3 regions of the Pseudomonas sp. 273 genome follow, and region 2 is predicted to be linked to each of the others. Evidence: predicted binding sites of a transcription regulator. Region 2 holds the regulator's gene; each other region holds the start of a gene.

Region 1 (9,931 bases), 500 kb from region 2:
ACGGCATCGAGAACGAGCTGGAGCCCGACACGGCCATCCAGGGCGAGTTCGAGGTGCCGGACGAGCTGCTGCTGCCCTGCACGATGTACGACGCATTGCGCCGCCTGAAGCGCAGCGAGCTGGCGCGGCGGATGTTCGGCGCCGAATTCGTCGATGGCTATGCGGCCAGCAAGGAGATGGAGCTGACCAGCTTCTTCGACGAGATCAGCCCCTGGGAGCGGCGCGTTCTCGCTGCCCAGGCGTGACCTGCGCGGGGCCCGCCACGGCGGGTCCCGACCACCGGCTTTGCCGTGGACGACGCCTTCCACCGCGTACCCGTCATGGGGCTCGACGCGCCTCGCGCCAGGCTCTAGGCTGGTAGCGAACGCCCGCCTTCGCGCGGGCGGCTTTGTGTAGTACGGCGGCGCCCTGCCGCCCGTCTTGGACCGGAGGTCCGATGCGGATTTTCACTGCCTTCCGTGCGCTTTACTTCGCCACCCTCACCCTGCTGACCGGCTCCGGCCTGCTGAGTACCTACCTGGGCCTGCGCCTGGCTGCCGAGAAGGTCGACGGCCTGTGGATCGGCGCCATGATGGCGGCCTACTACCTGGGCCTGGTGCTGGGCGGCAAGATCGGCCACCGGCTGATCGCCCGGGTCGGCCACATCCGTGCCTACGTGGCCTGCGGCGGCCTGGTCACCGCGGCGGTGCTGGGCATCGGCCTGACCAGCTGGCCGGCGATCTGGCTGCTGCTGCGAACGCTCATCGGCCTGGGCATGATGTGCCAGTACATGGTCATCGAGAGCTGGCTCAACGAGCAGGCCGAGGCGCGCCAGCGCGGCGCGGTGTTCGCCGGCTACATGGTGGCCTCCTACCTGGGGCTGGTGGCCGGCCAGCTGATCCTGGTGGTGCACCCGGGGCTGGGGCCGGACCTGCCGATGATGATCGCGCTGGCCTTCGCCCTGTCGCTGATCCCGGTGTCCATCACCCACAAGGTCCACCCCGCGCCGTTGCGCCCGGCACCGCTGGAGCCGCGTTTCTTCATCCAGCGGGTGCCGCAGTCGCTGACCACGGTGCTGGTCTCCGGGCTGGTGATCGGTTCCTTCTACGGCCTGGCGCCACTGTACGCCACCGAGCAGGGCCTGAGCGTCGAGCAGATCGGCGTGTTCATGGGCGTATGCATCTTCGCCGGGCTGCTGGTGCAGTGGCCGCTGGGCTGGCTGTCGGACCGCTACGACCGCGCGCTGCTGATCCGCAACGCCGGCATCCTGCTGCTGGTGTTCGCCTTGCCGCTGGCGGCGCTGCCGTCGCTGCCGATGGAGGCCATGGTGCCCATGGGCTTCATGGTCTGCCTGGTGCAGTTCACCCTTTACCCGCTGGCGGTGGCCTTCTCCAACGACCACGTCGAGGGTGAACGGCGGGTATCGCTGACCGCCATGCTGCTGGTCACCTTCGGCGTCGGCGCCTGCATCGGCCCGCTGGCGACCGGCGCGCTGATGCGCGCCTTCGGGCCGAACATGCTCTATGCCTTCGCCGCGACCTGTGCGCTGATCGTCATCTGGCGCGTGCGCCCGGAGAAGGTCAGCGGCCTGCACCGCGTCGACGAGGCGCCGGTCAAGCACGTGCCCACGCCGGACAGCCTGGCCACCTCGCCACTGTCGGCGGCGCTCGACCCGCGGGTGGCCGACGAGACGGTGACGGAGCAGATGAAGACCGCTCCGGCGCCGGCGGAGCCCGAGGCGCCTGCCGTGGCCGAGGAGGAAGAGGAGAGCCGGCCGGGGTAGGGCAGGGGAAGGGAAGCGCCCGCTGGCTGGCGGGCGCTAGAACAGCTCGTCTTTCTCGAAGCGCCGCGCTTCGCGCTGCAGCTGGTAGACGAAGCGTTCGATGTGGCGCTGCTCCAGGCCGCTCATGCGGTTGAAGCGCAGCCCGGCGAAGCTCGTGTTGACCTTCTCGTCGAAGTGCACGTGGCGCAGTTCCACTTCCACGGTGATGGCGCCGAACGGCAGGCGGGCGGTGAAGCGCTCGTAGAGCTGGCCGGGTTGCAGGCGCTCGTGCACGTCGCCGGCGAAGCGCACCTTGCAGCCGGTGGCGGAGATGTCCAGCAGGTTGCCGGTCAGGGCGGCCTTGAGCTTGTCGCCGGCCAGTTCCACGGTGACCGGCTGGGTCTGCTTGAGGGTGGCGCGGTAGGCGTTGCGGCGCTGGTGGTAGAGCATTTCCGGCGGCATCGGCAGCCAGTAGCAGCGGGCGCCGTCGAGTTCGCTGAACTGCGCGCCCTGCTGGCATTCCCAGGCGATCCGCACGCCTTCGTGAAAGGCTTCGATGCGGAAGCTCTCGCCGTTCTGCAGGAAACGTTCCCCGTCATTGGGAATCAGTTCGTCGAGGGCCACGCGGTTGCGCTCGCGGTCTACCGCGACGACGAAGCTCTGGAAACGCTGGTTGCGCTCGGCGAAGCTGATCACCAGCGGGTCATGGCTGTCCATCAGGATTCGCAGGTTGGCCTGGATCTCCACGGCCGCCTTGAGCGTCTTCGGCGGTTGCGGGCCATTTTCCTCGGCGAACGGGCTTGCCACGGTCCTACGATCTCCAGATGTATTTATTGTGGGAATTTTCTTTTGCAAGGCGATGGCATTCTGCCGCATCGCCTGGCCGGGCGCCAGGGCTCAGGCCTGGCTGAGGGGACGTTGGCGGTTGCCCTGGGTCGCGCCGCCGCGGCGGTCGTAGAGGCTGGGCGTGTCCTGGCCGCGGAGGATGTCCAGCAGGCGCCCGGTGGCGTGCTGGTCGTTGCGGATGACGCGGCCGTTGCGCAAGTTGGCCTGCTGGCACTGTTCCAGCAGCGCCGCCAGGCGCTCGCTGAGTTCGACGGTGGTCGGCGCCACCTTGCCCTGGGCGGCCAGCGCGGCGAGGCCGGCGCGGTCGCTGCTGACGCCGGCCTGGCGCAGTGCCTCGCTGCGCTGGCGGCCATTGCGCTCCAGCTGCTGGAGCAGCGGCAGCTTGCTTTCGAGCAGGCCCTGCAGGCGCTCCAGGTCACGCGCCTCGAGGGCGTGGAATTCATCCTCGATCAGCTGCAGAAGAGCCTCGGCGGCGCCGATATCCTCGGTGATCAGGTGGAGCAGGCTGGCGTTCGGCATGGCGGCTCGGCGTTCAGGGCGTCCTTGGAAAACCCCGCGCTCAGCGCTGGGATTCGAAGTCGAGCAGTTTGCCGGCGACTTTCTGGCTGTCGACCTGGTAGCTGCCATCGGCGATGGCCTGCTTGAGCCGCGCGACCTTTTCCGAGTCGACGACGGGTTGGTCTTTCAGCTGGTCGCTGGCTTTCTGCAATTGCTGGGCGGTGCTGCTCAGTTGCACGGACTCACCGCTGCCAGTGGCCTGCGCGCTGCCGGCGCTTTCGCTGCCGGCGGCTTCGCCACGGCCGGCCTGGGGCTTGCCGGTGCTGCCGGTGGAGACCGGCGCGCTGGCATTGTTCAGCCGGTTGAAGTCGATGACCATGGTAGTGAACCTCTGCGGGTTTAGGACGCTTGCCTGTAGGTTTCGGCTGACATCCAGAAAACTTTAGGGCGGTTTTTCGTGCACCTTCGCACAGTTTAGTGAAGGCGGGCGCGCCAGCGCCAGACTTCCGCCGCTAGAGCGTGACCTGCACCGCGCCTGGTTCCACCACCCGGGCCCTGATGATGCGCTGCGAACGCAGGTTGCGCACGCGTATCTGCTCGCCGGGCACCCCGTCGGCCATGGCTTCGCCGGGCATCACCACGTTGACCGTGCCGGTTTGCGCGCGGATCACCACCTGGTCGCCCTTGCGCACTGCCGCGGCCTGTTCGAGGAACACCGGGGCGAGGATCTGGTCGCTGACCGTCGGTCGCTTGAGCTTCTGCCCGACGGCCTGCTGCGGGTCGGTCAGGTAGCCCTGGCTGAGCAGGCCGATGTCGCGCTCCACCAGGCTGATGTCGCCCGGCTCCAGCACGTGGTCGCGCTTGAGCGGCAGGGTGGTCACCAGCACCTGGCGGAACAGCTTGACCTGGGCCGGCACGTACACCGACCAGGGCGAGGAACCGTCGCAGCGCACCAGCACCGAGACGCGTCCCACGGGCTGCGCGGGGCTTTCCAGTGACTGCGTCAGGTCCTTGTCGCAGGCCGCCAGGCGCAGGCGCGGGTCGATGCGTGCCACTTCTATCTCGTAGCGCGCGTCGATACCGCTGCGTTGCAGATAATCTTCCACCTTGAACTCAAGAAAGCCCTGGGTGGAGCCGATAAGAATCTCGGGCGCGGTAAAGTCGTCGGCCCAGGTCGGACCCGGGGCGAATGCGCCCAGCATGCACAGCACTCCACAGAGTGACCGGACATGGGCTCGGGGCCGTCGGAAAAACGTCGTTGGCAGTTTCATGCCACGACTTCAAGCAAGGCTCGTGCCGATTGTCGCCATGCGCGGCACGGCGGATACGAAGGGGGCGCAATGGCCGGAGTCATGGATTCGGTCAACCAGCGGACGCAGCTGGTTGGGCAGAATCGTCTCGAACTGCTGCTGTTCCGGCTGGATGGCAGCCAGTTGTACGGCATCAACGTGTTCAAGGTGAAGGAGGTACTGCAGTGCCCGCGCCTGACCGTGATGCCCAAGTCCAGCCCGGTGGTGCGCGGGGTGGCGAACATCCGCGGCGGCACCATCCCGATCCTCGACCTGTCGATGGCCACCGGCCGTCGCGGCCTGCGCGAGATCAACAACAGCTTCGTGATCATCACCGAGTACAACACCAAGGTGCAGGGCTTCCTGGTGCATTCGGTGGAGCGCATCGTCAACATGAACTGGGAGGAGATCCATCCGCCACCCAAGGGCACCGGCCGCGAGCACTACCTGACGGCGGTGACGCGGGTGGACAAGCAACTGGTGGAGATCATCGACGTGGAGAAGATCCTCGCCGAGGTCGCGCCCACCAGCGAGGACATCTCCGAAGGCGTGATCGACGCCGACACCCAGGCCCAGGCGGTGAGCAAGCGGGTGCTGGTGGTGGACGATTCCTCGGTGGCGCGCAAGCAGCTGATCCGCTGCCTGGAGACCGTGGGCGTGGAAGTGCTCGCGCTCAATGACGGACGCCAGGCGCTGGACTACCTTCAACAGATGCTTGCCGCTGCTGGCAATCCGGGCCAGGAATTGCTGATGGTGATCTCCGACATCGAGATGCCGGAAATGGATGGCTACACCCTGACCGCGGAGATTCGCCACGATCCGCGGCTGCAGGACCTGCACATTCTCCTGCATACTTCGCTGTCCGGGGTGTTCAACCAGGCGATGGTGCGGAAGGTCGGGGCCAACGACTTCCTCGCCAAGTTCCGGCCCGATGACCTGGCGGCGCGTGTCGTCGAGCGCATCAAGGCGGCGGACGCACGCTGAGGAGGGCACTTCGGGGTAGTCTGCAACGGCCGGGGGCGACCCCGGCCGCCTGGCGTCCGGACCGGCGCCGGGCCAACTGGAAAGAGGCGTGATCGGTGACATCGACCAACATGGAATTCGAGCTGTTCCGGGATTTCCTGGAGAAGGCCTGCGGCATCGTCCTGGGTGCCAACAAGCAGTACCTGGTCGCCAGCCGCCTGAACAAGCTGATGGAGCAGCAGGGCATCAGGAGCCTGGGCGAGCTGGTGCAGAAGATCCAGGTCCGCAGCCAGTTGCGCGAGCAGGTGGTGGATGCCATGACCACCAACGAGACCCTCTGGTTTCGCGACACCTATCCCTTCGAGGTGCTGAAGAACCGCATCCTCGCTGAAATGATCAAGGCCAGCCCGGGCCAGCGCCTGCGCATCTGGTCGGCGGCCTGCTCCTCGGGGCAGGAGCCCTACTCGCTGTCGATGGCCATCGACGAGTTCGAGAAGACCAACCTCGGCCAGCTCAAGGCCGGCGTGCAGATCGTCGCCACCGACCTCTCCGGCTCCATGCTCAACGCCGCCAAGGCCGGCGAGTACGACAGCCTGGCCATCGGCCGCGGGCTGTCCCAGGAGCGCCTGCAGCGCTACTTCGACGCCAAGGGGCCGGGCCGCTGGGCGGTGAAGCCGGCGATCAAGGGCCGCGTCGAGTTCCGCGCGCTGAACCTGCTGGAGAGCTACGCCACCCTGGGCAAGTTCGACCTGATCTTCTGCCGCAACGTGCTCATCTATTTCTCCGCCGAGGTCAAGCGCGACATCCTGCTGCGCATGCACGCCCAGCTCAAGCCCGGCGGCTACCTGTTCCTCGGCGCCTCCGAGGCGCTCAACGGGCTGCCGGAGCATTACCAGATGGTGCAGTGCAATCCGGGGATCATCTACAAGGCCAAGTAGCCAGGCGTTACGCCGGGCGCACGTCCCTGTAGCCCGCTGGGCTCTCGCGACATCCATGTTGCACGACCTCCTGAGCGCGGCTCTGCGTAGGGCGCATAACGCCTACGGCGTTATCCGCCGCGGCCGTCGGGCACCGGCGTTCCGGCCAACGGCGGATAACCGCGAACGGTTATTCGCCCTACGGTCGAGCACGGACCGTAGGAGCGGGCCCTGCCCGCGAATCGCGCGCAGGGCGCGCTCCTACAGGTGGGACAGCGGTGGCGGGGTAGGCGGACTTTGTCCGCGATTGGATTCACCGGCCACGCCGGACGCCCCGGTGGCACGGACAGCCCCCTCTCCCGCTTGCGGGAGAGGGCCGGGGAGAGGGGGCTCTTGAGCCCAATACCTACGTCACCGGCAACCACTTCGAATGGGCAGAACGCTTTGCCGCCGGGCGGTAAAGCCTTGCCGCTTGCCGCGGTTTGCCGCCCTTTGCCGCTCGCGGATCATCGGCAATTCATTGATCTATAAGGATTTAACGTTTTGGCACGCACCTTGCTGAAGTGCTGGCAAGCCCACACCGGCAAACAGGTTCGTGACCATGAGCATCAGCTTCGACTCCGCCCTCGGCATCCACGCACAAGCCCTCAGCTTCCGCTCGCAGCGCGCCGAGGTGCTGGCCAATAACCTGGCCAACGCCGACACCCCCAACTACAAGGCGCGCGACCTGGACTTCGCTTCGGTGCTCGCGGCCCAGGCCGACAAGGCCAAGAGCGGCACCTTCAGCACCGCCGTCACCAACGCCCGGCACATCGAGGCCGATGGCGCGGCCATGGGCGACGACTCGCTGAAGTACCGTATCCCGACCCACCCCTCCATCGACCAGAACACTGTCGACGAGCAGGTCGAGCAGGCCAACTACGCGCAGAACGCCGTGCAGTTCCAGGCCAGCTTCACCTTCCTCAACAGCAAGTTCAAAGGCCTGATGGGCGCCCTGCGCGGAGAGTGATAGCCATGTCCCTTGCCAGTGTCTTCAACATCGCCGGTAGCGGCATGAGTGCCCAGACCACCCGTCTGAACACCACCGCCTCGAACATCGCCAACGCCGAGAGCGTGTCCTCGAGCATCGACCAGACCTACCGCGCCCGCCACCCGGTGTTCTCCGCCATGTTCCAGCAGGCGCAGAACGGCCAGGGCTCGCTGTTCCAGGACACCGACCAGGCCGGCACCGGCGTGCAGGTGCTGGGCGTGGTCGAGGACCAGAGCCCGCTGGTGCCGCGCTACGAGCCGAACCACCCGGCCGCCGACGCCAATGGCTACGTGTACTACCCCAACGTCAACGTGGTGGAGGAGATGGCCGACATGATGTCCGCCAGCCGTTCCTTCCAGAGCAACGCGGAAATGATGAACACCGCCAAGCAGATGATGCAGAAGGTCCTGACCCTGGGTCAGTAAGCGCAGAGGACGCCCCATGAGCATCGACAACACCAGCAGCACCTCGAACTCGATCCTCTCGTCGCTCAACGCCGGGTCGAGTTCCTCGTCTTCCGCCTCGGAAACCGGCACCAGTGCGCTGGGCAAGGACTCGTTCCTGCAACTGCTGGTCACCCAGCTGAACAACCAGAACCCGCTGGACCCGCAGGACAACACCCAGTTCGTTTCCCAGCTCGCCCAGTTCAGCAGCCTGGAGAGCATGGAGAACCTGGATACCACCCTGGGCAACTTCTATTCCTCGTTCCAGTCGTCCCAGGCGCTGCAGGCCTCGTCCCTGGTCGGCCGCTCGGTGATCGTCAACTCGAGCAAGGTCCAGGTCGACGACCCCAGCGCCGGCGTGCAGGGCTCGCTGGTGATGCCGTCCAACGGCGATGGCGTGACCCTGAAAATCTATGACGACGACGGCGAGCTGGTGCGCACCATCGACATGGGCAGCCAGAAGAGCGGCAACATCGACTTCACCTGGGATGGCAAGGACGACAGCGGCGAGCAGGTGGCCTCCGGCACCTACACCGTCAAGGCCAGCGCCACCCTGGATGGCACCAGCACCGCGCTGACCACCTACCTGCCGGCCACGGTCAACAGCGTCACGCTGGGCCAGAGCGGCGGGGAAATGACCCTCAATCTCGCTGGCATCGGCAGTGTCTCCGCCTCCAGCATTCAGACCATCGGAAAATAACGCCGTCCTTCGGCACGGGAGCTGACCATGTCTTTCAATACCGCCCTGAGTGGTTTGAACGCCGCTAGCACGGACCTGAACGTGACCGGCAACAACATCGCCAACGTCGGGACCACCGGCTTCAAGTCGTCGCGCACCGAGTTCGCCGACCTGTACGCCGCCTCGATGCTCGGCACCGGGCGCAATGCCGTTGGCAGTGGCGTGATCACCCAGTCGGTTTCGCAACAGTTCACCCAGGGCAACCTGACCTCCACCGGCCGCAGCCTGGACCTCGCCATCAGCGGCAACGGCTTCTTCATGGTCAGCGACAACGGCAGCCGCCTGTACACCCGCAACGGCTCCTTCAACACCGATGCCAACGGCTTCATCGTCGATGGCTCGGGCAACCGCCTGCAGGGCTATGGCGTCAACGGCAACGGCTCGGTCGTCAACGGCGTGATCACCGACCTGAAGGTGGACACCTCCAACCAGCCGCCGAGCCCGACCTCGAAGATCACCTCGACCCTGAGCCTGAACTCGGCGGCCAGCACGCCGACGAACGCCACCTTCGACCCCGCCGATTCCGACAGCTACAACTGGTCGACCTCGGTGGACATCTACGACTCCCAGGGCAACTCGCATACCATGACGAACTACTTCGTCAAGGACAGCAGCAACAACTGGACCATGCACACCCTGGTCGACGGCCGCTCGCCGACCGACCCGACCAGCACCACGCCGCTGGATAGCCAGCTGAGCTTCAACAGCGCCGGCCAGTTGACCGGCATCACCTCCACCGGCATGACGGTCAATGCGGACAACACCATGACCCTCACCGGCTGGGTGCCGGCGGCGGTCGCCGACTCCACCACCGACCCGGTGACCTGGGGGCCCAATGGCGCGGCCGGGGCCGCCGCCGGCATCAACCTCGACCTGACCAAGACCACCCAGACCAACGCCGCCTTCGCGGTCACCGCGGTGACCCAGGACGGCTACGCCACCGGCCAGATGTCCGGCCTGGCGGTGGACGTGGACGGGCAGATGTACGCCACCTACACCAACGGCCAGTCGAAGGTGATCGGCCAGATGGTGCTGGCCAACTTCGCCAACACCCAGGGTCTGACCCCGGTGGGCAGCACCGCCTGGAAACAGTCGCTGGCCTCGGGCGAGGCGGTGATCGGCACGCCCACCTCGGGCACCCTGGGCTCGGTGGGTTCCGGCTCGCTGGAAGAGTCCAACGTCGACCTGACCGCGCAACTGGTCAACCTGATAGTCGCCCAGCGCAACTACCAGGCCAACGCCAAGACCGTGCAGACCGAAAGCACCATCTCCGACACCATCATCAACCTGCGTTGATGGCGGCAAAGGCCGCTTGCCGCAGGCGGCAGTCCGTCGCCGCCTGACGGCCACCAAGGCTCCTCCGGGAGCCTTTTCTTTTTGATTCCTCCTTTCGAATCAGCGCCTTGCGCTGATTTTTCAATTCTGGCACAGCCCTTGCTGAGGTCCCTTCAGCACCGCCGGGAAT
Region 2 (9,931 bases):
GAGAACGCCGTTTCCTGTCGAGGGAAGCGGCGTTTCTTTTTTCGTAGGAGCGAGCTTGCTCGCGAATGGCATTCTGCCGGCTAGGCTCGGCGCTCGCCCCAAGAGCACCCTCTCCCCAGCCCTCGGCTGCGCGCCCCGCCCTGAAGGGAGAGGGGGCAGTCCGTGCCGAGAGGAGGAATGGTTTCAGCCGGAAACCTTCGGCGCTGCCGGCTAACTGCAGAACATCCAAATACACCGAACGGTCCCCTCTCCCTTCAGGGAGAGGGTTAGGGAGAGGGAAAGGCGCCTCCCTATGCAGCGGCGTTTCAGGGGAACTCCCTTCGCGAGCAAGCTCGCTCCTACGAAGAGCACCCGGCGAAACTACCTCCCCGATTTGCCCTACGCCCTTGGTCTGACTTGTATTTTCTTTCTCTCGTAACGATAATCAATCTCATTATCGGTTGAGGGATTCCCATGTTCGTCGAAACCCACACCTCCCTGCTCGACCGCTGGTACCGCCTGGGTACCCGCATCCGCTGCGCGCTGGAGCCCGACGAGCCGCGCCTGCTGGAGCTCTACCTGTTCGAGACGCGCTACCTGGTGGCCTGGGAGCCGCTGCCGGCCTGGCAGCTGTTCGAGAAGAGCTACCAACTGCTGCTCGACACCGCCGCCGACGTCGCCTTGCCCTGGCACTGGCGCGGCCTGTGCCTCGATCACGCCTACCGTCCGCTCTGCGACCTGCGCCGCCTGGCCGGCGATGCCGAGCGCAGGCAGCGCCTGCAACAGCTTTCGCGCCGGCTGGCCACCCAGCCGATGGCGCCTTCCCTGACGTACCACGACCTGTAAGCGAGAAAGCAGAATGACTGACAGCCGTATCGAACGCGACAGCATGGGTGAACTGGCGGTGCCGGCCGCGGCGCTGTACGGGGCCCAGACCCAGCGTGCGGTGAACAACTTCCCGGTCAGCGGCCAGCGCATGCCCGCCGCCTTCATCCGTGCGCTGCTGCTGGCCAAGGCCGCCGCGGCGCGGGCCAACGTCGCCCTGGAGCAACTGGACGCCGAGACCGGCGCGGCCATAGTCGCCGCCTGCGAGGAATTGCTGGCCGGCGATTTCCTCCAGCATTTCCCGGTGGACGTGTTCCAGACCGGCTCCGGCACCAGCTCCAACATGAACGCCAACGAGGTGGTGGCGACCCTCGCCGGGCGCCGCCTGGGCCGTGCGGTCAACCCCAACGACCAGGTCAACTGCGGGCAGAGCAGCAACGACATCATCCCCTCGACCATCCACATCAGCGCCGCCCTGGAAATCCACGAGCGCCTGCTGCCGGCCCTGCGCCACCTGCTGGCCACCCTCGAGCGCAAGGCCGGCGAGGTGCAGCGCTACGTGAAGACCGGCCGCACCCACCTGATGGACGCCATGCCGGTGCGCCTGAGCCAGGTGCTTGGCGGCTGGGCCCAGCAGGTGCGCCAGGCCACCGCCCACCTCGAGGCCCTGCAGCCGGCGCTGCAGCAACTGGCCCAGGGCGGCACCGCGGTGGGCACCGGGGTGAATGCCCACCCGCAGTTCTCCGCGCGCTTCTGCCAGGAGCTCAACGGCCTGACCGGCCTGGCCTTCCGCCCGGGCGACGACTTCTTCGCGCTGATCGGCGCCCAGGACACCGCCGTGGCCGTCTCCGGCCAGCTCAAGACCCTCGCCGTGGCGCTGATGAAGGTCGCCAACGACCTGCGCTGGATGAACTCCGGCCCGCTCGCCGGCCTCGCCGAGATCGAGCTGGAAGCGCTGCAGCCGGGCTCCTCGATCATGCCCGGCAAGGTCAACCCGGTGATCCCCGAGGCCACCGCCATGGCCGCCGCCCAGGTGATCGGCAACGACGCGACCATCGCCGTGGCCGGGCAGTCCGGCAACTTCGAGCTGAACGTGATGCTGCCGGTGATCGCCGACAACCTGCTGCAGAGCATCCAGCTGCTGGGCAACGTCAGCCGGCTGCTGGCCGACAAGGCCGTCGCCAGCTTCAAGGTCAACGAGGCGAGCCTGCGCGAGGCGCTGGCGCGCAACCCCATCCTGGTCACCGCGCTGAACCCGATCATCGGCTACCAGAAGGCCGCCGAGATCGCCAAGCAGGCCTACCGCGAAGGCCGGCCGATCATCGAGGTGGCGCTGGAGAACACCGATCTCGGCCGCGAGCGCCTGGAGGCCCTGCTGGACCCCGAGAAACTCACCGCCGGCGGCCTCTGAAGGCCGCCCCCACCGTGGAGGTACGCGACATGCGCCATTGGCAACAGACCATCGAACTGGGGAACCGCTGCTTCATCCGCAACGAGTTGATCGATGCCCGCGAGCACTACCTCCACGCCCTGGCCCACGCCCAGTTGCTGCTGGGCCGCTGGCACGAGCCGGACGAGGCGGTGATGGCCTTCGTCATCTCCCACCACAACCTCGGCGACCTGCACGTGCAGCTGGGCCAGCCGGAAGAGGCCGCCGAATACCTGTGCAACTGCCACGAGCGGCTGCTGGAACTGAGCATCGACCCGCGGCAGAGCCGCGACATGCGCGAGGCCGCGCTGCGCCACAGCCGGCGCAGCTACCTCGAGCTGCTCAATTTCATCGGCGAGCACGGCAACTACCCGCGCACCCGCGAGCTGCTGCACCAGCAGGGCGAAGTGGAGCTGCGCCCCGGCCTCTTCGCCACCCCGCAATCCATGCGCTACCACTAGGAGCGACCATGCCCCACAGTCTTCCCGCCTTGCCCTACGCCTACGACGCCCTGGAACCGCACATCGACGCGCGGACCATGGAGATCCACCACAGCAAGCACCACCAGACCTACGTCAACAACCTGAATGCCGCGCTGGAAGGCACGCCCTTCGCCGAGCTGCCGGTGGAAGAACTGCTGCAGCAGCTGAACCGCCTGCCGGAGAAGCTGCTCGGCCCGGTGATCAACAACGGCGGCGGCCACGCCAACCACTCGCTGTTCTGGCAGGTGATGTCGCCCGCGGGCGGCGGCGAGCCCGACGGCGCCCTGGCCCGCGCCATCGAAACCGAGCTGGGCGGCTACAAGGCCTTCCGCGAAGCCTTCACCAAGGCCGCGCTGACCCGCTTCGGCAGCGGCTGGGCCTGGCTCTGCGTCGACAGCCAGGGACGCCTGAAGGTGGAAAGCAGCGCCAACCAGGACAGCCCGCTGATGCAGGACCTGATCCCCATCCTCGGCCTGGACGTCTGGGAACACGCCTACTACCTGCAGTACCAGAACCGCCGGCCGGAATACATCGCGGCCTTCTACGAGGTGGTCGACTGGCCGGAAGTGGCGCGCCGCTACCGCCTGGCCCTGGAGCAGCGGGGGCTCGCCTGATGCCTGCCGGGGAAGTGGCACCATGCGCCCGCTAGAGGCAAGCGCGCGCCAGGCCGGCGCACGCAACCTGCGCTGGTGGCTCGGCCTGGGGATAGTGCTCCTGGGCAGCGGCCTGCTGTTCAACCACCTGTTGCTGCTGGCTCGCCTGCAATTGCCGGCGCCGTTGTACCAGGCGCTGGTCGGCGGCCTGGTCTGCGCCCTGGGTACCGCCCTGGGCGCCGTGCCGGTGCTGCTGATCCGCAGCATGCCGGCGCGGGTGGCCGATGCCCTGCTGGGCTTCGGCGCCGGGGTGATGCTGGCGGCGACCGCGTTCTCGCTGCTGCTGCCGGCGCTGGAGGCGGTCGAGGCCAGTGGCCGCTCGCCGCTCTACGCGGCCTTGCTGGTGAGCTTCGGCATGGCCCTGGGGGCGCTGGGGCTGATGCTGGCCGGGCGGGTCCTGGACGATGCCCAGCATGACCTGCGGGACGCGCCGGGGCCGGCCATCCCCGCGCGCATCCTGCTGTTCGTCGCGGCTATCGTCCTGCACAACATTCCCGAAGGCATGGCCGTGGGCGTCGCCGCCGGCGGCGAGGTCGAAGGGGCGGGCGGCCTGGCGCTGGGCATCGCCCTGCAGGACGTGCCCGAGGGCCTGGCGATCGCGCTGGTGCTGGCGGGGCGGGCATGTCGCGGGGCAAGGCGATGCTGGCCGGCGCGGCTTCCGGGCTGGTCGAGCCGTTGTTCGCGGTGCTCTGCGCCTGGCTGGTGGGCGTATCGCGGATGCTGCTGCCCTGGGGCCTGGCCCTGGCGGCGGGCGCCATGCTCTACGTGGTGGTGCGGGAAATCGTTCCGGAATCGCAGCGCCGTGGCTATGCCGGGGAGGCCACCCTGGGGCTGATCGTCGGCTTCTGCCTGATGATGGTGCTGGATACGTCGCTGGGCTAGCACCCGGCGTCGTGCGGGCGGGCGGTCACTCGCCTTCGTCGAAGTAGTTGTTGATCAGGTCGACGAGCGCCTGCAGGGCCTCGTCGGCCTGCTCGCCCTCGGCGTTCAGGTGCAGGTTGGTGCCCTTGCCCGCGGCCAGCATCATCACGGCCATGATGCTCTTGCCATCCACCGTGCTCTCCGGGCTGCGGCCGACGCGGACCTGGCACGGGAAGCGGCCGGCCACGCCGACGAATTTGGCCGCCGCGCGGGCATGCAGGCCGAGCTTGTTGATGATGGTGATCTCGAGGGCGGGCATCGCGAGGGGGCTGTCCTTTCGTTATCTGCTGCTAGCTCAGGTCGCGGTGGCGAATCTGCACGTTCTTCAGGGTGGCTCTCAGGGCACTGCCGATGCGCTCGGCGAGGTAGACCGAGCGATGATGGCCGCCCGTGCAGCCGATGGCAATGGTGACGTAGGCGCGGTTGCTGGCGGCGAAGCGCGGCAGCCATTTGTTCAGGTAGCCCAGGGTGTCCTGGTACATCTCTTCCACGTCGGGCTGCTCGGCGAGGTATTGCTGCACGTCCTTGTCCAGGCCCGACTGCTCGCGCAGTTCCGGTTTCCAGTAGGGGTTGGGCAGGCAGCGCACGTCGAACACCAGGTCGGCGTCCACCGGCATGCCGCGCTTGAAGCCGAAGGACTCGACGAGGAAGGCGGTGCCCGGCTCGGGTTTGTTCAGCAGGCGCAGCTTGATGACGTCGCGCAGCTGGTAGAGGTTGAGGTTGGTGGTGTTCAGCTTGAGGTCGGCGAGGTCGGCGATCGGGCTGAGCAGTTGCTCCTCGTCGGCGATGGCCTCGGCGAGGGAACGGTTGTCGGTGGTCAGCGGGTGGCGCCGGCGCGTTTCGGAGAAGCGCTTGAGCAGCGTCTCGTCGTCGGCGTCCAGGTACAGCACGTCGCACTGGATGTGCTTGTCGCGGGCCTCCTGCAGCAGCTCGGGAAAACGCTTGAGCTGGCTGGGCAGGTTGCGCGCGTCGATCGACACGGCCACCTGCGGGTGCATCAGCTCGGTGTGCAGCAGCGCGCGCTGGGCCAGGTCCGGCAGCAGGCTGGCCGGCAGGTTGTCGATGCAGTAGAAGCCGCTGTCCTCGAGGACGTTGAGGGCAGTGCTCTTGCCGGAGCCGGAACGGCCGCTGACGATGATCAGGCGCATGCTAGTGGCCGTTCTGCACTTCCACGACTATCTGGTACAGCGCGTCGCCATCGCTCGCGCGGCGCAGGCGGTCGCGCACCTCGGAACGGTCGAGCATGGAGGCGATCTGGCGCAGCAGCTCCAGGTGCTCCTCGGTGGCCGCTTCGGGTACCAGCAGGACGAACAGCAGGTCGACCGGGGCGCCGTCGAGGGCGTCGAAGTCCACCGGTGCATCGAGGTGAAGGATTGCGCTGATCGGCGCCTTGCAGCCGGTCAGGCGGCAGTGGGGAATGGCGATGCCATTGCCGAAGCCGGTGGAGCCCAGGCGTTCGCGGGCCACCAGGCTTTCGAAGATGTCTTGCGCGTCGAGGCCGGGAAGGTCTTTCACGACCAGGTTGGCGATCTGTTCGAGTACGCGCTTCTTGCTGCCGCCCGGCACGTTCACCAGGGAACGGCCGGGGGACAGGATCTGCTCAAGTCGGATCATAGGGGAGGGGGGTTAGCGGACTCCAACGCCCTGTTGGCGTTCGAGGTACTTTTCCTTGTGTTTGATCAGTTGGCGGTCGAGTTTGTCGGTCAGCAGGTCGATGGCTGCGTACATGTCTTCATGTTCGGCACAGGCCACCACTTCGCCACCGGCGATGTGCAGGGTGGCCTCGATGCGCTGTTTCAGCTTTTCGACCTCCATGATGACCTGAACATTGGTGATCTTGTCGAAGTGGCGCTCCAGTCGGCCGAGTTTCTCGCCGACGTAGTCGCGCAGGGCGTCGGTCACATCCAGTTGATGTCCACTGATGTTGACTTGCATACCGCTTTCTCCTTATTGCCCGTGTATAAGTGGCAGGTTATGGGGCCTGCCGCCGGAACACCTTGGCTTGGGTCAATCAGACCAGTCGCTTGCGCTCGCTCGACGGAGCTATCCCGAGGGATTCCCGGTACTTGGCGACTGTCCGACGTGCCACTTGAATGCCCTGTGCCTCCAGTAAACCAGCGATCTTGCTGTCGCTCAACGGCTTTTTCGGACTTTCTGCCGCGACCAGTTTCTTGATGATGGCGCGGATCGCCGTGGACGAGCATTCACCGCCCTCGGAGGTGCTGACGTGGCTGGAGAAGAAGTACTTCAGCTCGAAGATGCCACGCGGGGTGTGCATGAATTTCTGCGTGGTGACCCGCGAGATGGTCGACTCGTGCATGCCCACCGCCTCGGCGATGTCATGCAGGACCAGCGGCTTCATGGCCTCCTCGCCGTACTCGAGGAAGCCGCGCTGGTGCTCGACGATCTGCGTCGCCACCTTCATCAGCGTCTCGTTGCGGCTCTGCAGGCTCTTGATGAACCAGCGGGCTTCCTGCAGCTGGTTGCGCATGAAGGTGTTGTCGGCGCTGGAGTCGGCGCGGCGCACCAGGCCGGCGTACTGCGAATTGACGCGCAGGCGTGGCACCGCTTCCTGGTTCAGTTCCACCAGCCAGCGCTCGTTGTGCTTGCGCACTATCACGTCCGGCACCACGTACTCGGCCTCGCCGGACTCGATCTGCGAGCCCGGGCGCGGGTGCAGCGACTGGATCAGCTCGATGGTCTCGCGCAGTTCGTCTTCCTTGAGCTTCATGCGCCGCATCAGCTGGGTGTAGTCGCGGCTGCCGAGCAGGTCGAGGTGGTCGGCGACCAGGCGCAGGGCCTCGTTCAGCAGGTGGGTGTTGGCGGGCATCTGGCGTAGCTGCAGCAGCAGGCATTCGCGCAGGTTGCGCGCGCCGACGCCGGCCGGCTCCATCTGCTGGATGCGCCGCAGCACCACTTCCACCTCGTCCATCTCGACGTCCAGCTCGGGGTCGAGGGAGACGAGGATGTCCTCCAGGGACTCCTCCAGGTAGCCGTCGTCGTTGATGCCGTCGATGATGCTGAGGGCGATCAGGCGGTCGGTGTCGGACATGGGGGAGAGGTTCAGCTGCCACAGCAGGTGGCTCTGCAGGCTCTCGCCGGCGGAGGTGCGGGCGGTGAAGTCCCACTCGTCGTCGTCGTTGCTGGGCAGGCTGCTGGCGCTGGTCTGGTAGACGTCTTCCCAGGCGGTGTCGACCGGCAGCTCGTTGGGGATGCGTTCGGCCCACTGGTCCTCGTCCAGGCTGTCGGCGCTGGGCGTGGTGGTTTCCTGGAAGCTTTCGCTCTGCGAGTTGGCGTTGGTGTTGGCGGGGGTTTCCGCGCCTTCGGCGTAGGGGTCGCTAGCGTCGAAGTCGTCGCCTTCTTCCTGGCGCTCGAGCATCGGGTTGGATTCCAGCGCCTCCTGGATCTCCTGTTGCAGGTCCAGGGTGGAGAGTTGGAGCAGTCGGATGGCCTGTTGCAGCTGCGGGGTCATCGTCAGCTGCTGGCCCATCTTGAGGACAAGCGATGGTTTCATGGCTGGAACTTGGCACCTTGTTCGCTGGCGTGTAGTGCGCCATATCCACGACTACGGGCGCCAGGGCCGAAGCTCCGGAACGCCGCTAGGAAGCAAATTATATGCCTGAATTCTCGGACTTTGCCTAGGGCGTTTACGCATAAATCTGATGTCGGTCGGTCGGGCCGACGTGATGGGGTGCCTGCGCCCCGGCACGAGGCCGGGGCGTGGGGGCTCAGAGGCGGAACTCGTGGCCCAGGTAGACTTCCTTGACCAGCTCGTTGGCCATGATTGCCGTGGAGTCGCCTTCGGCGATCAACTGGCCGTCGTTGACGATGTAGGCCGTCTCGCAGATGTCCAGGGTCTCGCGCACGTTGTGGTCGGTGATGAGCACGCCGATGCCCTTGGCCTTGAGGTGGTGGATGATCTGCTTGATGTCGCCCACCGAGATCGGGTCCACGCCGGCGAAGGGTTCGTCGAGGAGGATGAACTTCGGCGAGCTGGCCAGGGCGCGGGCGATCTCCACGCGGCGGCGCTCGCCACCGGACAGGCTCATGCCGAGGTTGTCGCGGATGTGGTGGATGTGGAACTCCTCCAGCAGGCTCTCCAGGGCTTCCTTGCGGCCGTTGCGGTCGAGGTCGGCGCGGGTCTCGAGGATGGCGCCGATGTTGTCCGCCACCGACAGCTTGCGGAAGATCGAGGCTTCCTGCGGCAGGTAGCCGATGCCGGCGCGGGCGCGGCCGTGCATGGGCAGGTTGGTGACGTCCTGCTCGTCGATGCGGACCACGCCCTGGTCGGCGCGCACCAGGCCGACGATCATGTAGAAGCAGGTGGTCTTGCCGGCGCCGTTGGGGCCGAGCAGGCCGACGATCTGCCCGCTGTCGATGCTCATGCTGACGTCGCGGACGACCTGGCGACCCTTGTAGCTCTTGGCGAGGTGCTGTGCGGTGAGCGTGGCCATTACTGGGCTTGATCCTGCTTCTTCTTGGGCTGGATGACCATGTCGATGCGCGGGCGCGGGGTGGTCACCTGGGTGCCCGTGGCGCGGCCGGCGTTGACGATCTGCCGTTCGGTATCGTAGACGACCTTCTCGCCTTCGAAGGTGTTGCCTTCCTGGATCACCTTGGCCTGGTCGATCAGGATCACCCGGTTCTGGGTGACGAAGTACTGGATGGTCAGGCCGTAGGCCTTGGTGATTTCCTTTTCCGGCGCCGGCTTCTGCTCGAAGTAGGCGGGCTTGCCGACCGAGGTGACCACCTCGATCTCGCCGTCCTTGTTCTGCTTGAGGGTGACGGTGTTGCCGGTCAGCTTCATGCTGCCCTGGGTCACCACCACGTCGCCGCGGTAGACCGCGACGCCCTGCTTGTCGTCCAGCTCGGCGCTGTCGGCCTGCACGCGGATCGGTTGTTCGCGATCGGTCGGCAGCGCCCAGCTTGCGCTGCTGCCCAGGCTGGCGACGAGGCCGAGGAAAAGGGGGAAGGTTTTAACGAACCTCATGCTGACCTCTTACGTTGGACAGCAGGGTCATCCGGCTGTCTTTCAGATACGCTTTCATGCCTACCGCCGTGGTCACCCCTTGGGGCTCGGTGATCTTAACGGGTTGACTGGTCTCGGCATAATCCTTGTCCGGGAACACCGTCATGCGCGTGGTGGTGAGCAGCAGGGTGCGGTTCTGCGCGTCGGTGCGCTGGACCCGGACGTTGTCTATCAGTTCGACCTGCTTGCCTTCCGGGCCCACCTCGGCGCGCACGCTCTGCACGTGCCACGGCTGCGGCTGGCCCTCGCGGAAGAAGAACAGGTCCGGCGTGGTGACGTTGGTGACGTCGGTGGCCTTCATGTGTTCCAGCCGATCGGCGGTCATCTCGTAGGCCAGGCTGCCGTCCTCGCGGTACTGCAGGCTGTGGGCATTGGCCGCGTAGAAGTCGATGGCGTCGTTGCTGGGCGTGACCTGGCGCTCGTTGAAGTCCAGGCGCACGTTCCAGTAGTAGCCCAGTGCGACCAGCAGGACCGCGATCAGGGCGAGGAGGAGCTTCTGGCGAAGGGTCTTCGGCATATCCGGCTCTACAGGTAGGCGCTCTGCGCCGCCTCGAGGTTGCCCTGGGCGCGCAGGATGAGTTCGCAGAATTCACGGGCCGCGCCTTCGCCGCCG
Region 3 (9,931 bases), 120 kb from region 2:
ACTGGGAGTTGGGCAGGACCAGGTTGTAGGTGGCCTTCTGCTCGGGCTGGGGCAGGGAAAGCGCATCCCGCGCCTGCTGCTGCCATTCCAGCTCCATCATCTTCGGCAGGCGGTGGATGACCACGTTGAGGAAGCTGCCAATCAGCAGGCCGAGGAGGGCGGCGCATAAAACAAAGGCCAGCACGTGGCTGGCCAGGAAGTCGAGTACAGGCATGCTTAGACGACGGAGCCCAGTTGGAAGATGGGGAGGTACATGGCGATGATCAGGCCGCCGACCAGTACGCCGAGGACAGCCATGATCAGTGGTTCCATCAACGTTGTGAGGTTGTCTACAGCATTGTCGACTTCTTCTTCGTAAAAAGTCGCTACTTTATCCAGCATGGAGTCTAGGGAACCCGACTCTTCACCAATTGCAGCCATTTGTATGGCCATACTGGGGAATATTCCCGTAGTTCGCATGGAGAAGTTCAATTGAGTACCCGATGACACGTCCTGTTTGATCTTCGTGACGGCATTTCGAAACACCACATTACCTGTGGCGCCAGCAACCGAGTCTAAAGCCTCTACAAGAGGCACCCCGGCAGCAAAGGTTGTGGCCAGTGTACGGGCATAACGCGCAACGGCGGATTTGTAAAGAATCATGCCGATCACAGGGGTTTTTAATAGCAAACGATCTACGGAGTCCCTGAATTTCTCGGAGCGCCTATACGCCTCACGAAATGACAAACCGATACAAAAAATAGCAATTATAACTACAAACCACCAAGACTGTAGGGCTTCTGAGATATGAATAACGAAGAGAGTGAATGCCGGAAGTTCAGCTCCAAAGCCTTGGAATACAGATTGGAATTGTGGGACTACCTTGATCAGCAGAATGGATGAAACGATGATCGCAACAATAATAACTGCGATCGGGTAAGTCATAGCTTTCTTGATCTTGGCTTTCAATGACTCGGTTTTTTCTTTATAGGTGGCGACGCGGTCCAACAGAGTTTCTAATGCGCCGGACTGTTCGCCAGCATCGACTAAGTTACAGTAGAGATTGTCGAAGTATTGCGGTTTCTTGCGCAGCGAGTTGGCAAGGCTGTTACCGGCCGCCACTTCCTGCTTGATATCTTCGACCAGTTTTCTCATATTGGGATTGTCGAAGCCTTCGGCGATAATATCAAAGGACTGCAGCAGTGGGACACCGGAACCCATCATGGTAGCCATCTGCCGAGTGAAGAGAGCTATGTCCATGGGCTTGATGCTTTTGCCCTTGCTCAGCAGCGAAATGCCTTTTTTGCGTACCTTGGTCGGGTTGATACCCTGCTTGCGCAGTTGCGCCTTGACCAGCGCGGTATTGGTACCGGAAAGCTCCCCTTTTACTTTCCCACCCTTGCGGTCCGTACCCTCCCAGGTAAAGACGCTTATCTTCACTGCTTTTTCCGCCATGGATTAATCCTTGGTCACGCGGTTGACTTCCTCGAGGCTGGTAATGCCTTGCATGGCCTTGAGCAGGCCCGAGATGCGTAGGTCATTGAAGCCTTCTTTGCGGGCTTGCTCCGCGATCTGAATGGAGTTGCCTTCCTCCATGATAATCCGCTGCAGCGCAGGCGTGATTTTAACCACTTCATAAATACCCACGCGACCCTTGTAGCCATTCTTGCAATTTTCGCACCCCACGGGGGAGTACAGCTTGAAGCTGCCGATCCGCTCCTCGGGGAAGCCCTCATGAAGCAGGGTTTCGCGTGGGATATCGTGCTCCTTCTTGCAGTGGGTGCAGAGCTTGCGCGCCAGGCGTTGGGCGATGATCAGGTTGGTCGATGTAGCCAGGTTGAAGGAGGCCACGCCCATGTTCAGCAGGCGCGTGAGGGTTTCTGCGGCACTGTTGGTGTGCAGGGTGGACATCACCATATGGCCGGTCTGCGCGGCCTTGATGGCGATCTCGGCGGTTTCAAGGTCGCGGATCTCACCGACCATGATCACGTCCGGGTCCTGGCGCAGAAAGGCGCGCAGGGCCTGGGCGAAATCCATGCCCTGGCGAGGGTTGACGTTGACCTGGTTGATACCCTCCAGGTTGATCTCCACCGGGTCCTCTGCGGTGGAGATATTGATGTCTGGGGTATTGAGGATGTTCAGGCCCGTATAGAGGGATACCGTCTTGCCCGAGCCGGTGGGGCCTGTCACTAGGATCATGCCCTGGGGCTGCTTGAGGGCTTCCAGGTAAAGTTCTTTCTGCTCCTCCTCATAACCCAGCGCATCGATGCCCATCTGCGCGCTGGCCGAGTCGAGAATCCGCATCACGATTTTCTCGCCCCACAGCGTAGGCAGGGTGTTAACGCGGAAGTCGATGGATTTGCTCTTGGATACACGCATCTTGATGCGACCGTCCTGGGGCTTGCGCCGCTCGGAAATATCCAAGCCGGCCATTACCTTCAGGCGTGCGGAGATGCGACTTGCCAGTTGAATGGGGGGTTTGGCTACCTCGTGTAGCATACCGTCGGTACGGAAGCGCACGCGGTAGACTTTTTCGTAGGGCTCGAAGTGCAAGTCGGAGGAGCCCCCCTTGATGGCGTCCAACAGCATTTTGTTGACGAAGCGGACCACTGGGGCATCGTCGGCGTCCCCTCCGATGGACTCTTCTTTGCGCTCGGTGTTTCCACTTTCGATATCCAGGCCTTCTAGATCGACGTCGCCTAGGTCATCCAGCCCGCCGGTAGCGCTCTCGAAGAGTTTTTCGATGGTATCTCCGAGCTTGTCGTCCTCAACCAGGATGGCCTCAGTGGTCAGGCCGGTACTGAACTGAACGTCGGTAATGGCCTGGTGGTTGGTAGGGTCGGAGATACCCACAAAGAGCTTATTGCCTCGGCGCCAGAGTGGGATGACTCGGTGTTGGCGCACCAGCTTTTCGCTGACTAGCTCCTTGGGAAGACTGTCCTTGTCGATGGCTCCCAGGTCGCAGAAGGCAACACCGAACTGGTCAGCCGCTAGCTCCGTCAATGGGCGGCTTTTCACCAATTTGTTCTGCACAAGATAGGTGACCAACGACAGCTTGTTGCGCTGAGCCTGTTGTTGCGCTTGCTGGGCGCTCTTCTCGTCAAGAAGCTCGGCGATCACTAGTTGGCGGGCGAGGCCGGAGAGCACGACTTGATCGTTCATGGATTCAGGGCCGACAAGGGATTCATCGGCTCTTATAACCCACGCTCTCTCGAGTGCCAAATGCCAGTACGACGAGTGCCATTTTTTGTCAGTTGCTGCCTGTTACCGGCACGAAAAAGCCCTTTGCAGTCGTAGGAAGCCTTGAATATCAATGTAGGAAATTGGCATGGCCTGTGCTTGATAAGCCTCAGGTCATCGGACCGCTACCCTATTCAAGGAGAGTTGCATGAAAGTTCAAAAAGGTTTCACCCTGATCGAGTTGATGATCGTTGTTGCGATTATTGGTATTCTGGCTGCTATTGCTATTCCTGCTTACAGTAAGTACCAAGCTAAAGCTAAGGTGGCTGCGGGCTTGGCCGAGATTTCTGCCGGTAAGACTGCATTCGAAACCCGACTGAATGATGGCGACACCGTCAGTACTGTCGCTCAGATTGGCCTGACTGCTTCTACCTCTAACTGCAACATTAGTGTTACTGGTAACTCTATCGAGTGTGAGCTGGTTCATGCTCCTTCTCAAGTTGAAGGCGGGACTATCACTTGGACTCGCACTGCATCCACTGGCTCTTGGGCCTGTGCTACGGATGGTTCCAAAATTACTGATGAATATGCGCCGAAAGGCTGCCAGTAATTACAGAGCTGAGAAATGGACCGCCTAGGCGGTCCATTTTTTTATTTGAGTTCGAGGGAATGAATCTGAAGCGCAATGTGTTTTTTTTAGTAGCGACTCTCGCATGGGGAGTTTGCTTGTTTGTAGCCTATTCATTTGGGCTGTCCGGGACGTTCTATTACGACGACCTGCGCCCACTATCAGGTCTTTCCACCGTTAACGACCTCTCCTCGGCTATGATTTTTACCCTGGGCGATATCTCCGGCCCGCTCGGGCGTCCGTTGAGCATGCTCAGCTTTCTGCTTAACCTGAATGATTGGCCAAATAACCCTGCTGGATTTCTGCTGATAAATAGCCTGCTGCATGTCATTAATGCAGGGCTGGTGTTGCTTATTGCGCGTGCTGTATTGCTGTTAAGAGGCAGTTCGTATTATATCGCGAATTTTGTAGCCCTTTTGATTGCCGTTCTTTGGTCTGTGCTACCTATTCAGGTTGCCGCGTCCCTTATTATCGTTCAGCGTATGGCAGGGCTTTCGGCGTTCTTCGTATTCTCTGGAGTGCTAGTATACATACATGCACTTCGCTCATTGGATGAGCGTAAATTTGGCAGTGTTCTATATCCTTTGGCAATGCTTGGTGGCATGACGGCCCTCGCGATGTTTGCCAAGGAAAATGGCGCATTGTTGCCTGTCTTTATATTCGTCCTAGAGTTAACTCTGCTCGCAGGTGTGGCTACCGTTGCCCCTTGGCGGAAGCTACGTTTATTGCTTAGCGGTACCGCAACGCTATTGCTGCTGGGATATCTGCTCGTGAGAAGTTTCTTCAGTACCGATTATGCCGGTCGAGACTTTACACTAGGGCAGCGCCTTCTGACGGAGCCTGTAGTGCTTTTTGACTACTTGCGTTCCGCATTTCTCCCGGATCCATTCAATATCAGTCCATTCCATGATCAATACCCAATACTGAGAACACTCGGCTGGGGAAACGGGCTGGCGATTGTGGTCTTGGGCGGAGGCTTGGTTACTGCCCTGCTGCTGCGCCGACGTCTCCCGGTCCTGTCGTTCGCTGTATTGTGGTTTCTCGCCGCGCACGTGCTTGAGTCGAGCGTTGTTGGTCTGGAACTCTATTTTGAGCATCGCAATTACATTGCTCTCTTTGGTCCTTGTCTGGCGATTGGCTGGGGGGCGTTCGGTCTTGCGCAACGCTATCGCAAGATTGCTCTCAGTGTGGTCATCGCCTATTGCTTCGGGCTTTTCGCCATCCTCTGCCAAGTGACGGCACTATGGGGTAAGCCGTTGGATGCGGCGCTAGTGTGGTTCGATAGCGCCAGGGGCTCTCCCCGGGCTGCCGAGCATCTCGCCCAGATGTTCTTGAACAAGGGGAAAGTTTATGAGGCGGGACGTGTCATGGACATGCAGGCCGAGCGATGCCCGAGTTGCGTTGGCTCGACTGTGCAGGCGATGCAGTTGTCGTGTGTCGAGGGCCGGAATGCTGATGTGCGCAAATATTACGAGCGCGCACTGAGCCTGGCTTCAACCTCCAATCTAGGGAGTGCTCCGTCGGCGTTGACAGGCGCTTTCAAACAAATCGAATCGGGGCAATGCAAGGCCCTCACCTTCAATGATTTACGGCGGCTGAACGATGCCATGGCCAAGGCTCAGGAGCAGGGCGGGGCTAATCACTATCTGCTGCACTTGTATTCTAACCTACAGCGTTTGGCCGTAGAGCGGGGCGATGATCAGGATGCGATGCTCTATCTGCAGAAGGTTTGGGCCATTAAGAACGATCCTGGTGTGGCAGAGATTCTGGTGGGCTACTGGTTGCGCCAGCAAGAGTTCGATAAGGCACGTGATTTTGTCAGCGGCGAAATGTGCCGAGGCTTGCCGCTCAATCCCTGGTTGGCGGACGCACGGCGTGAACGCTGTGCCGCGGCGATGGCGCATATCGAGAAAGAATCTTCAAAGCCTAAGGAGGGATAAGTGGAGGAGCGCGGACGAGATCTCTCGATTATATTGCCGGCCAAGAACGAAGCGCAGGGTCTATTACTAGTGCTGCCGGAACTGCGGCAGTTGTATCCGTTGGCGGAGATCATCGTTGTCGACGACGGTTCCGCCGACAAAACTGCTGAGGTGGCGAGCAGCCTGGGAGCCAAGGTGGTTCGTCATCCTTATAGCAAGGGCAATGGCGCGGCTATCAAGACTGGCCTGCGTAATGCGGGTAGGTCTGTGGTGGTCTGCATGGATGCCGATGGCCAGCACTGTCCTGCGGATATCGAACTGCTATTGAGCAAGCTGTACGACGGTTATGACCTAGTGGTCGGCTCCCGCTCCGGTACAGCCCAGGCCGGAATGCATCGTGGCTTGGCGAACGCCTTTTACAATCGCCTGGCCAGTTGGATGGTGGGGCAGCCGGTGGCGGACCTCACGTCTGGATTCCGCGCGATGCGCCGGGATTTGGTTGAAGAGTTCATATGTCTGCTGCCGAACGGCTTCTCATACCCGACCACTACAACCATGTGTTTCTTCCGCGCAGGGTACTCGGTGGCATATGTGCCCGTGGACGTGAAGCCGCGCTTGGCGGGAACTCATAGCCACATCAGGCTGTTTCGTGATGGCATTCGCTTTCTGATGATCATCTTCAAGATCGGCACGCTCTACTCGCCGCTGAAGATCTTTCTTCCCATTAGCGCCAGTCTATTCTCCCTAGGACTGGGTTACTACCTTTACACCTTTATAGAATATTCACGCTTCACGAATATGAGTGCATTGTTGTTCACAACATCTATCATGGTTTTCCTGATGGGACTGGTCTCTGAGCAGATCACAAATTTGCTCTATAGCCGCATCGGGGAATGACATGATCTACGTTGTGTTGGGCACTAAGGCACAATTGATCAAGATGGCGCCGGTGCTGATGGAATTACGTGACCGAGGTCTTGAGTACAAGTTTATCTCAACAGGACAGCATAAGGAAACGACAGACGATATCTTGGCTAATTTCCAGATCTCTGGTCCGGAAGTGGTACTGTATCAAGGACATGATATTGTTTCGATCCGGCAGATGTTGGCTTGGGGGATTAAGGTAGTTGCTCGTGCGTTCCGTTCTCGCCAAGTATTATTTCCTAAAAATAACGGTTTGGTACTTGTGCATGGTGATACCGCCTCGACCCTATTGGGAGCATTGATTGCCAAGCTGGCGGGGCAGAAGGTTGGCCATGTGGAGGCCGGACTACGCTCCTACAACTACTTTCATCCTTTTCCCGAGGAGTTGATACGAATAGCAGTTGGCCGCCTTGCCGATATCAGGTTTTGCCCTGGTCAGTGGGCAGTTCAAAATGTTTCAGGGTACCGTCTGGGACGAAACGTTGATATTGGAGCCAACACTTTGCAGGACTCGCTTAGGATAATTTTGAGCAGACATTCGAGTCTTGATCTACCGATCCCCGACGAGGAGTTTGGGGTCGTCAGCATTCATCGTTTTGAAAATATTAAGGACAAGCGTTCTCTACTAAGAATTGTAGAGTTAATTGAGCTTATTTCTGGTCAGTTTTCGCTGTTGTTCATTCTTCATAAGCCTACCGAACGTAAGCTTCGGCAGTTTGGACTATTTGATAGGCTGTCCGCTTTGCCGGGGGTGGAGTTTCGGCATCGCTACGACTATTTGAGGTTTATGCGCTTGGTGATGGCTGCAAAGTTTGTTATTAGTGATGGTGGAAGTAACCAAGAGGAGTGCTTTTATCTAGATAAGCCTCTTTTACTGTTACGTGCTGCAACCGAACGTCAGGAAGGATTGGGGAAGAACTGTGTGCTTTCGGAGTATGCACCAGTGAAGGTTAAGGAATTCATGGAGTCGTTACGGGAGCGTCAACCCACTATGCCTAATGAATTACTGGGTTCACCATCTGCTCGGATCGTTGATGTTTGTGAAGAGTACTGCGTGGAATGACGAGAAAGTATGCAGTTCGCCTCGATATTGATACGACGGTTTGTGCGCGCAAGCTGATCGATGTTGTTGAACTTGGAAATAGGCTGGGAGTTAAATTCACCATATTTGCCAATATGGGGCGCTCTGTAAGTTTGTCAGCTGCATTTTTACGGCGATTATCTCAACGATCAGTTCGGGGTAATCCGACAGAGCCGATGATGAAGCTGTCAATACGCGATAAGATTGGATGGAAAGGTATTTTGGAGAGTATTCTGATAAACCCTGAGTTGCACAGGCTCTCTGCTGATGCATTGCTCAAGGCACGCGACAGTGGCCATGAAATTGGGTTGCATGGTGGGTTAAATCACAGTTTATGGCACTTTGCAGCTAGCTCTATGGACGCTGATCAAATGCATAGATTTCTGACCCCGGCTATCGAGCGCTATCAAAATATCTTAGGTTACAACTCCTTTGGTTTCTCTAGCCCTGGATTCAAGAGTAGCCAGCCTGCATATGAGATTCTGGCGGGGGCTGGGTGTGCTTATCTGTCTGACTTCATTGATTGTACAGGGAGAGTAAGATGTTCTCCATGTGGATTGCCCGACGTTCCCGTTACGCTTAGTGCAGCGAATACTGTCGATTTTCTAGAGTGGTATGTCGCTTCGGGTGCAAGTAGCCCGTTGGAAAATGCAATTGAGCAAAGCATTGGTGAGGATGGGTTTGGGGTTTATTATTCGCATCCCTGCTTTATTGCAGGGAAGGGAAAACAGGTATTTTCCCAATTTGTCTGTGCTCTAAGAGAACAGGCAGAAATAGTTACCATGAGCGAACTGGTCTTATAAGATTTTATGTGGGGTTATATGCTTGAAAACAAGCGTAAAGAAAGATGCTAAGACAAAGGTTAAGACTAGCTGAATAGATCTATCTAATATAAGTACAGCTAGAAGTGTCCCTTGATCTAACCCTAGCCAAACACCAAGCGCCGTCAGTGAGAGCTCTTTATATCCAAGGTTTCCCGGTGTTAATGAAGCAATGGAGAGTAGGACGCTGGCTGTGGATAAAAGAATGCAGTCCGTAAGTTTAAACGACATCCCTGTACCATCCAATAGCTGGTAAGTAATTGCGCTTGCGATGGCTATTTGTAGTGTATTAAGTATGGATAAGTGTAATGTGTCTCTAATGGTTAGGCTTTTAAAGGGCTCGGTCAGACTTGTTAACCAAGGCCTTGGTTTGCTTTTTCGTATAACGTATAGAATTAGTGCGATCGCTCCAAGTAGGCCTAGGCTAATGGCCGATAGGGCTAAACTATTAGGTATAAGTTTTGGCGCGTAGCCTATGATCGCCATTGTGATCAATATGCTGCATAGAATATTAAAAACAGATGAAATTAAGAATTGTGCTGCGCTCGTAGTTATCGAAATGGAGAGATATTTTTTTAAGATGGCTGCGCGGCTGGTGAACTGTGCAAGACGGAATGGAGCTATGTAGTTGAGGGCGCTAGATATTTGATTGACGCCAATGAAGAATGCTATAGATTTTGTTGGAGTGATTTTGTCGGTTAATGACTTTATTATTAGGGCATTGATTAGGTGAAACGCTATATAGAGAATCAAGATTATGAAAAGGTTTTCCCTAGGAAAGCTTAATAGAGCGTAGAGGTCACCTCTATGCAGATAGCAGTAGCCCGCAAATACAATTGATATAACGATGGGGGTTAGTTTTTTTACTATTTTTTTAATTTGCATCGAATAAATTTGATGAAAGGGGTGAGGTCTTTGAGGTCTATATGAGCAAAAGCCCAGTTTCTTTTTTCAATAGCTCTTTCAGCACTATTTTTTTCATGTATGAGGGGGCCTTAAGAAAGGCAAGAGGCAAGCCTTCATGAATCCATAGCGCGGTGACTCTGCTCTTAGCCTCTGTTGGTGTAATGCATCCAGTTAATGCTTGATGATAAAGCTTTGGGAAGTTTATGCCAAGCTGCTCACCAATTGCATGCTGTAGCCAGAACCTGCCGTTAATCTCAATTAGCCACAGTGTTTCATCTTCCAGAATAGCCTCTAATTCAAAAATTCCTTCATAGCTAATGTGCCGGAGAGCGCTCTCCGCTAATTTTCTAAGGCGCGCTCTTATTTCTTCTGAGTCAATCGTTGATACCATTACTGCTGTTCCTCCTGGGTGAGGGTATTCCAGCAGTTTTCGCGTGTATATTACTGTGTGCAGTTTTCCCGCTAAGAAAAGTCCAGCAATGGAAAGATGATT

Evidence for each region. Region 2 encodes sigma-54, which starts transcription at its own class of promoters, with help from an activator protein. Its sites were predicted from a motif close to ANTGGCATNNANNTTGCTNT; they were not measured.
Region 1: flgA (flagellar basal body P-ring formation chaperone FlgA) is a predicted target of sigma-54. The motif match lies at 4,367-4,386, and genes of this name have one in related genera.
Region 3: PKO50_RS25925 (pilin) is a predicted target of sigma-54. The motif match lies at 3,302-3,321, and genes of this name have one in related genera.

What each region holds. Positions count from the first base shown of each region.
Region 1 is NZ_CP116775.1:5,057,440-5,067,370, reverse strand. Features, by position in the region: gene PKO50_RS23045 (glutamine synthetase family protein) at 1-245, shown strand, start outside; gene PKO50_RS23040 (MFS transporter) at 437-1,762, shown strand; gene PKO50_RS23035 (flagellar brake protein) at 1,799-2,548, opposite strand; gene flgN (flagellar export chaperone FlgN) at 2,639-3,106, opposite strand; gene flgM (flagellar biosynthesis anti-sigma factor FlgM) at 3,147-3,464, opposite strand; gene flgA (flagellar basal body P-ring formation chaperone FlgA) at 3,598-4,287, opposite strand; gene PKO50_RS23015 (chemotaxis protein CheV) at 4,426-5,358, shown strand; gene cheR (protein-glutamate O-methyltransferase CheR) at 5,454-6,275, shown strand; gene flgB (flagellar basal body rod protein FlgB) at 6,856-7,263, shown strand; gene flgC (flagellar basal body rod protein FlgC) at 7,269-7,709, shown strand; gene flgD (flagellar hook assembly protein FlgD) at 7,726-8,427, shown strand; gene flgE (flagellar hook protein FlgE) at 8,455-9,762, shown strand.
Region 2 is NZ_CP116775.1:5,559,394-5,569,324, reverse strand. Features, by position in the region: gene PKO50_RS25445 (FagA protein) at 454-825, shown strand; gene fumC (class II fumarate hydratase FumC) at 839-2,215, shown strand; gene PKO50_RS25435 (hypothetical protein) at 2,245-2,694, shown strand; gene PKO50_RS25430 (superoxide dismutase) at 2,703-3,329, shown strand; partial or broken gene PKO50_RS25425 (ZIP family metal transporter) at 3,352-4,250, shown strand; gene PKO50_RS25420 (HPr family phosphocarrier protein) at 4,276-4,548, opposite strand; gene rapZ (RNase adapter RapZ) at 4,580-5,437, opposite strand; gene ptsN (PTS IIA-like nitrogen regulatory protein PtsN) at 5,439-5,903, opposite strand; gene raiA (ribosome-associated translation inhibitor RaiA) at 5,916-6,224, opposite strand; gene PKO50_RS25400 (RNA polymerase factor sigma-54) at 6,301-7,803, opposite strand; gene lptB (LPS export ABC transporter ATP-binding protein) at 8,018-8,743, opposite strand; gene lptA (lipopolysaccharide transport periplasmic protein LptA) at 8,743-9,279, opposite strand; gene lptC (LPS export ABC transporter periplasmic protein LptC) at 9,266-9,835, opposite strand; gene PKO50_RS25380 (HAD family hydrolase) at 9,844-9,931, opposite strand, start outside.
Region 3 is NZ_CP116775.1:5,678,807-5,688,737, reverse strand. Features, by position in the region: gene PKO50_RS25940 (A24 family peptidase) at 1-214, opposite strand, end outside; gene PKO50_RS25935 (type II secretion system F family protein) at 217-1,434, opposite strand; gene pilB (type IV-A pilus assembly ATPase PilB) at 1,438-3,141, opposite strand; gene PKO50_RS25925 (pilin) at 3,368-3,769, shown strand; gene PKO50_RS25920 (hypothetical protein) at 3,829-5,727, shown strand; gene PKO50_RS25915 (glycosyltransferase family 2 protein) at 5,728-6,603, shown strand; gene PKO50_RS25910 (UDP-N-acetylglucosamine 2-epimerase) at 6,605-7,693, shown strand; gene PKO50_RS25905 (hypothetical protein) at 7,690-8,514, shown strand; gene PKO50_RS25900 (hypothetical protein) at 9,455-9,931, opposite strand, start outside.